2 regions of the Bacillus sp. ISL-47 genome follow, and region 2 is predicted to be linked to the other one. Evidence: riboswitches for the same ligand, from Rfam matches in the RefSeq annotation. Region 2 holds a riboswitch; the other holds the start of a gene.

Region 1 (3,424 bases), on a different contig from region 2:
GACTTTATCATTTATTTTTTGGATTAATTCAAGAGCCTTTTGGGCTTTTGAATTTTGCTGGACAGCTTCAACCTTGGAAACAAGGTATTGAATTTGCTCCTGGAAAGCTTTAGTAGGCTCTTCTTGTTTTTTGAGCATATTCTGTAAAGTGAAATAAACAGCCTCCCTGCTGCTGCATGCTTCCCTTTGCAGAGTCATGACAGAAAATTGGCTGGAACTCACCCAATCACCTTCTCTCCGCAATTCGGTTACAGCATCATATAGCTCTCTCTCTGCCTGGGAGAATTCAATCGGAATGGTTTCAACATGTCTCTTGGTCCATTCGATCCCTGTGTCCGCCCTGCGGTTCCGAATCATAACTTTATTCACTAGCTCTTTTAAATGTTCATCATCATTTAACGAACGTGAATCTTTTTTATAGCTCTCATAAAAGGCGGACTCATTGCCGAGGTGGCCGGGTTTTAGCAGGGATACCAAATTAAATATTTCACCGATCCGGTTTTGGATCGGAGTTGCGGTTAACAGAAGGCAAAATTTCTTCTTTAAATTCTGCACAAACTCATAGTTTTTTGTTTTATTATTTTTAAGCTTGTGAGCTTCATCGATTATGATCAAATCATAGTCCAGGCTGTAAATGATGTCCCGGTGGGGATTCCTCTTGGCGGTGTCTATGGAAGAAACGACAACATCGCATTGCTCCCATACATAGCTTTTCCGCTGGGCAACCGCAGGGATGAAAAACTTGCTGTTCAGCTCCATTGCCCATTGAGATACGAGGGACGCCGGAACGAGAATCAACACTTTTTTTACCAAACCCCTTATCATATATTCTTTTAAAATAAGACCAGCCTCAATCGTCTTTCCAAGACCAACCTCATCAGCAAGGATGGCTTTTCCGTTCATGCTTTCAACAACCTGCTTTGCTACTTCCAGCTGATGGGGAAGCGGTGTCAGATTAGGCAGGTGCTTTGGAGCCTGAAGTCCTTCGAATTCAGGTATGACCGTATGGTTTTCAACCTCTACAGCCAGCTTATACAGTTCCCAATTTCCCCAAGGACCATCATCTTCTATTCTCTTTAAAAATTCATCCTGCCAGGAAGAATCAACGCCAATTTGCACCGTCATAAAAACAGCTCCTTTAATCTATATAAACATATTGCCCAAACCTGGTTTAGGTGGTAGGATGATAATAGCTTTGAAAGTTTTGAAAGTTAACACATTAAATTTAGTTTATCGAAATAATGGAGTCATTATTTTTCTGTTTGGTATAAGTATGACCAACTTGGAAAATTTTATAAATGCGAATGATAACAAGGGGAGAGACTACGTTTGTAGCGCCGAAGGAGCAAGCAAATCCTGTGAATCTCTCAGGCAAAAGAACTCTTGTTTGACGCAGCTCTGGAGAGTGCTTCTATAGAGGAGCCACCCAAGGGGAAAGCCGATTTCGGTAAACTTTCAGGTGCAAGGACAGAGATCTTCTCAATAACGAGGGGATACTCTGTCCTTTTTTATGTTTCCTACACCGTTTTAAAAAGATTATGAGGGGGACGAGTAAATGTCACAGTTAAAACGCACACCTTTATATGAGGTGTACAAAGACTATGGAGCAAAAACCATCGATTTTGGGGGCTGGGACCTTCCTGTACAGTTTTCAAGCATTAAAGAAGAACATGAAGCAGTCCGTAACAAGGCTGGCCTTTTCGATGTATCCCATATGGGTGAGATCGAAGTGAAAGGCATTGACAGCCTTGCTTATCTTCAAAAAATGATGACAAATGATGTTTCAAAATTAAAAACCGCTGGTGCTCAATATACGGCGATGTGTTATGAGAATGGCGGAACTGTTGATGATTTACTTGTCTATAAAATTGGCGATGACCACTATCTGCTAGTTGTAAATGCATCAAATATTGAAAAGGATTACCAATGGCTGCAAGACCATGTTGAAGGCAATGTGGAATTGAAAAACCTTTCGGAAGATATGGCACAGCTTGCACTCCAAGGACCGCTTGCTGAGAAGGTAATGCAAAAGCTTGCAGGAAATACAAGCTTGGCGGAAATTGGCTTTTTCAAATTTCAGCAGGATGTTGATCTGAATGGAAAGAAAGCCCTTGTTTCAAGAACTGGTTATACTGGAGAAGATGGTTTTGAAGTGTACTGCGATGCGAGGGATGCTGTAGCATTGTGGAATGAAATACTTGAAGCAGGCAAAGAAGATGGCGTGCTTCCATGCGGTCTTGGCGCACGGGATACACTGCGTTTTGAGGCTAATCTTGCACTATATGGCCAGGAACTTTCACCTGATATCACACCGCTTGAAGCAGGAATTGGCTTTGCTGTAAAAGTGAACAAGGAAGCTGATTTTATCGGCAAGGAAGTGCTGAAGCAGCAAAAAGAAAATGGAGTTCCCCGCAAGCTGGCTGGGATTGAAATGATTGACCGCGGAATTCCGCGCCATGGCTATCCTGTTTATAAGGGAGAAGAGATTATCGGGGAAGTGACAACAGGTACCCAATCTCCAACCTTAAAGAAGAATATTGGCCTTGCACTAATTAAAAAAGAACATACTGAGCTAGGAACAGAAGTGGAAGTAGAAATTCGCGGCAAACGTTTAAAAGCAAAAATTGCATCTACACCTTTCTATAAAAGAGAAAAGAACTAACCGGGGGGAGAAAACGATGAAACATCGCTATTTACCGATGACAGAGTCTGATCAGAAAGCAATGCTCGAAACGATCGGCGTTAAAGCTGTGGAAGAACTCTTCAGTGACATTCCTGAAAGCGTAAGATTTAAAGGTGAATATAAAATAAAACCTGCAAAATCTGAAACAGCACTTATGAAAGAGCTAACTTTAATGGCACAGAAAAATGCTGATCTTCGCACAAACACCTCTTTCCTTGGAGCAGGTGTATACGATCATTACATGCCGGTTATCGTTGACCATGTATTATCGCGTTCAGAATTTTATACTGCTTACACTCCTTACCAGCCGGAAATATCCCAAGGTGAGCTTCAGGCAATTTTTGAATTCCAGACGATGATCTGCGAATTGACTGGAATGGATGTCGCGAACTCCTCCATGTATGATGGTGGAACTGCTCTTGCTGAAGCTGCGATGCTGAGTGCGGGAAATACACGCCGCAAAAAAGTGCTGATCTCAAGCAGTGTTCATCCTGAGTCAAAGGAAGTTGTCAAATCTTATGCGAAGGGTCAATATATTGAGGTAATTGAAATTCCTCACAAAGATGGTGTAACAGATCTTGACGCGTTAAATGATATGATTGGCGAGGATATTGCGGCAGTAATCGTCCAGTATCCAAACTTCTTCGGAAGAGTAGAGCCACTAAAAGAGCTTGAAGAAATTATCCATGCCCATAAATCAATGTTTGTTGTTTCAAGCAACCCGCTTTCTCTAGGAGCATT
Region 2 (3,424 bases):
TAATCGCCCGCAGAAAAAAAATCTTTTACACCCCCATTTTCTACGAGGCGAACTACATGACCCACACTCCTTAATTGTCCAAAAAACAATTAAAGGAGGAAAACGAAATGATGTGGATTCGATTCATAATGATTGGCTTGTTTTCATTAACAGCTTCCAGCCTGTTCTTTTATCAGGGAACGGAAATCTACCATGCCTTTGTGGAATACTTTAAACAAAAATAACATAATAGGCGCCCAGGAATTTCTCCGGGCGCTTTTTTGCTGCCTCAGGCCGAAAGTGAGGGGAGTTGATGATATATCCTTCATCTCCTCTTTTCTTTTCCCGCATACAATTGGATCCCTTCCGCTTTAATCGCAGCCTCGCTATAAAAAAAGCGCCCAGTCTGGTCTCAACCAGGCTGGGCGCTCTTCCTTATTGGGCTTTTGCATATTTATCGTCAATCTTCTTCTCAATCTTCTCAAGCTGACGGCGGTCCTTCAAAAGCTCTTCTTTATTTTCTTTTATCATTTCAAGCATTGATAACTTTTTCTTTTTCATGTTTGCTCACCTTCTCTCATGATGTCTATACAACTCTCGGGATGCTCTTTTGCATATTTTTCGACAAAATTCGGGTGGTACCTGGTACCTAAAATACAATTGTCTTATTCCCATGTACAATGACTCGATCTTCAACGTGCCATTCCACGGCCTGGGCGAGAACCCGCCTTTCGACGTGGCGGCCGGCGATTTTGAGGTCCTGTGCGGTGTGGCGATGGTTGACCCGCTGCACATCCTGCTCGATGATTGGTCCCTCATCCAAATCATTTGTTACATAATGGGCTGTTGCCCCAATCAGCTTGACTCCGCGGTTAAACGCCCTTGCATAAGGATTGGCTCCCACGAAGGCAGGCAGGAAACTATGATGGATGTTGATAATCTTGTTCGGATACTTGGATATAAAGCTTGGCGAAAGAATTTGCATATATCTCGCCAGAACAATGAAATCGGCTTTCCCATCCAGCAGCTCTACCGCCTTTTGCTCAGCTTCGGCTTTTGTATCAGGCGTAATCGGAATGTGATAATAAGGAATTCCGTAGCCCTCCACAACTTCCTTCAGATCAGGGTGATTGCTGATCACCAGAGGAATCTCCACCTCAAGCTCGTTTGACTTCCAGCGCCAAATCAGCTCCAGCAGGCAATGGTCCATCTTTGAAACAAAGATCGCCATCCGCTTGCGTTCACCCTTGCCGCTCAGTTTCCACTCCATCGAGTATTCCTTAGCCATCTCTGGCAAATCCTCTTTCAATTTTGGGAATGATTCATCAAAATCATTCATATCAAATTCAATCCGCATGAAAAAGATGCCTGCCAGCGGATCGGTTGTATGCTGATCAAAATGGACAATATTCGCTTTATGCTCCAATAGGAAATTGGATACCGTTGAAATAATGCCTGGCCTTTCCGGACAGGATATCAGCAAAGTCGCCCGGTTTGCATTAATATTCATATTCATATTGAGTTCCTCCATCCGCATTTCTGGAAACAAGCTGCCAAACACAAAAAGGACAGACAGGGGCAGCTTCTTCCTCCCCCTTCTCTGTCCTTTTACCTGAGAGTTTAACCCCTTTGGTGTCGCATCATACATGCGCGCTCTCCAGAGATGCGTCCCGCTGCGGTTCTGTCTACCTGAGAGATTTGCTTCAAGGGTCTTTTTGAAGCTTGCTCCTTCGGTGGCCTCATCGTTGCTCTCTCCCGCAGCCGTCATTCGCTCAATAATTTTTGTTATTTTCAGAATACTACGGTATTTTAAAAGTGTCAACCGTTCTGCGTTTCTTTCACAAAATTGCCACAAATTCAATTAGTCTATTTTTCTTTTCAAAATCCCTGGATTCGGTCCGGGATCTTTCTTATAGTGGCTAATAAAATAACTTCATGCAATCTCTTTTACCTTTCCGTTTAACAGAAAAAAGCCTGAAGACAAATGTCTGCAAGCTTTTTCACCTATACAGCTGCTTTCGGCTTAGGCGCCTTCTTCTGCCAGGCAACTGTGATAAATAAAGTAACTAACAATAAAGCTAACCCTAAAACAAACGGATACGAGATCCGGACATCATAAAGCACGCCGGCAATCGTTGGGCCAAGCACGTTTCCAATGCTCATATAAGCATTATTCATGCCCATCGCAAATCCCTGTTCATTACCGGCCATTTTTGAAATAAGCGTTGTTAAAACCGGACGCAGGATGGATGTCGCCAGGAAAATAATAAGCGAAATGACAAAGAAAATGGCATAACTGCCTGCAAACAGCGACACAAGGAAGCCAAACGCCGCGACTGCCAAAAAGATATTCAGCACCTTTCCCTCTCCATACTTGCTGACAACCCGATCCACGACAAAAAGCTGGACAATTACACTTATAATCCCTGTTGAGGTAACCATAATGGCAATCTCCTGCGGAGTAGCACCAAACTGGTTATCAAGATAAAGTCCCAGAACCGATTCATATGCCATCAGACCGAAGCTCATCACCAATGTAATGACAAGCGGAATAAAGTAAGGCTTCCTAACGGACATTGCCAGCTTCTTGACCATTGGTTCCTCTTCAGGCATTTCGTCCGCAGAAGGCTGCTGCAATGTGCTGCTTTCTTCAAGGAGCACAATGGAAAAGATAACAGCCGCTAAGGATACAAGCGCTGAAATCAGAAATGGCATTTTTAAACCGAAATCTGCCAAAAATCCGCCAATTCCAGGCCCAACGACAATACCAAGTGACATCGCAGCTGAGACAAGGCCATTCCCTTTTGCCCGCTGCTCCATGGTTGTAATATCAGCAATGTATGCAAAAATAGCAGGAATCAGCAAAGCCGCCCCAATTCCTCCGATTACACGTGAAAAGTAAAGCAGCCAAATCGAATCTACTGCATAAAAGACCAGCATGGATAATGTCAAACCTGCTAATCCGTATATAATCATTTTTCTGCGACCGTACTGGTCAGCCCATTTCCCCGCAATTGGAGAAAAAATCAGCTGGGCACCCGCAAAAATAGCAATCATCAGGCCTGCTGCCGTTCCTCCCTGATTAATGGATTCCAAATAAGCAGGCAAAATCGGAATAATAATTCCAAAGCTTCCGATGGCAATAAACATATTAATCATTAACATGTACATCTTTTTTCTTTGTTCTCCTGTCACAGCGGATACCCCTCCCTCTATATGTGAAAATTTTACAATTCTATTTTTGGCACGCTCACTAGCTTATAATGGGACAGCCAGCTTTGTCAAAGGAAAAATAAGAGAAACTCCAGCATGTCACTGGAGTTCCTTTTCATCAGCTTTTAAATTTGTCTGGAAACTGCTTCACGATCGCGTCACTAATCGCATCTGCCATGATAATAATATGTGAAACCCCTTCATCAATCGATACAATTCTTGCATCCCAATC

Evidence for each region. A riboswitch is a leader RNA that binds a small molecule or an ion and turns the genes downstream of it on or off. The one in region 2 is predicted to bind glycine.
Region 1: linked by a shared signal. The riboswitch ahead of gcvT (glycine cleavage system aminomethyltransferase GcvT) and the one ahead of purU (formyltetrahydrofolate deformylase) in region 2 are both predicted to bind glycine.

The regions. Positions count from the first base shown of each region.
Region 1 is NZ_JAGGQS010000003.1:188,593-192,016, reverse strand. It holds gene J7I93_RS02610 (DEAD/DEAH box helicase) at 1-1,125, opposite strand, end outside; glycine riboswitch at 1,305-1,393, shown strand; gene gcvT (glycine cleavage system aminomethyltransferase GcvT) at 1,556-2,662, shown strand; gene gcvPA (aminomethyl-transferring glycine dehydrogenase subunit GcvPA) at 2,679-3,424, shown strand, end outside.
Region 2 is NZ_JAGGQS010000082.1:10,514-13,937, reverse strand. It holds gene J7I93_RS23720 (hypothetical protein) at 1-74, shown strand, start outside; gene J7I93_RS23715 (FbpB family small basic protein) at 415-540, opposite strand; gene purU (formyltetrahydrofolate deformylase) at 629-1,495, opposite strand; glycine riboswitch at 1,646-1,747, opposite strand; gene J7I93_RS23705 (MFS transporter) at 1,984-3,174, opposite strand; gene J7I93_RS23700 (glycosyltransferase) at 3,311-3,424, opposite strand, start outside.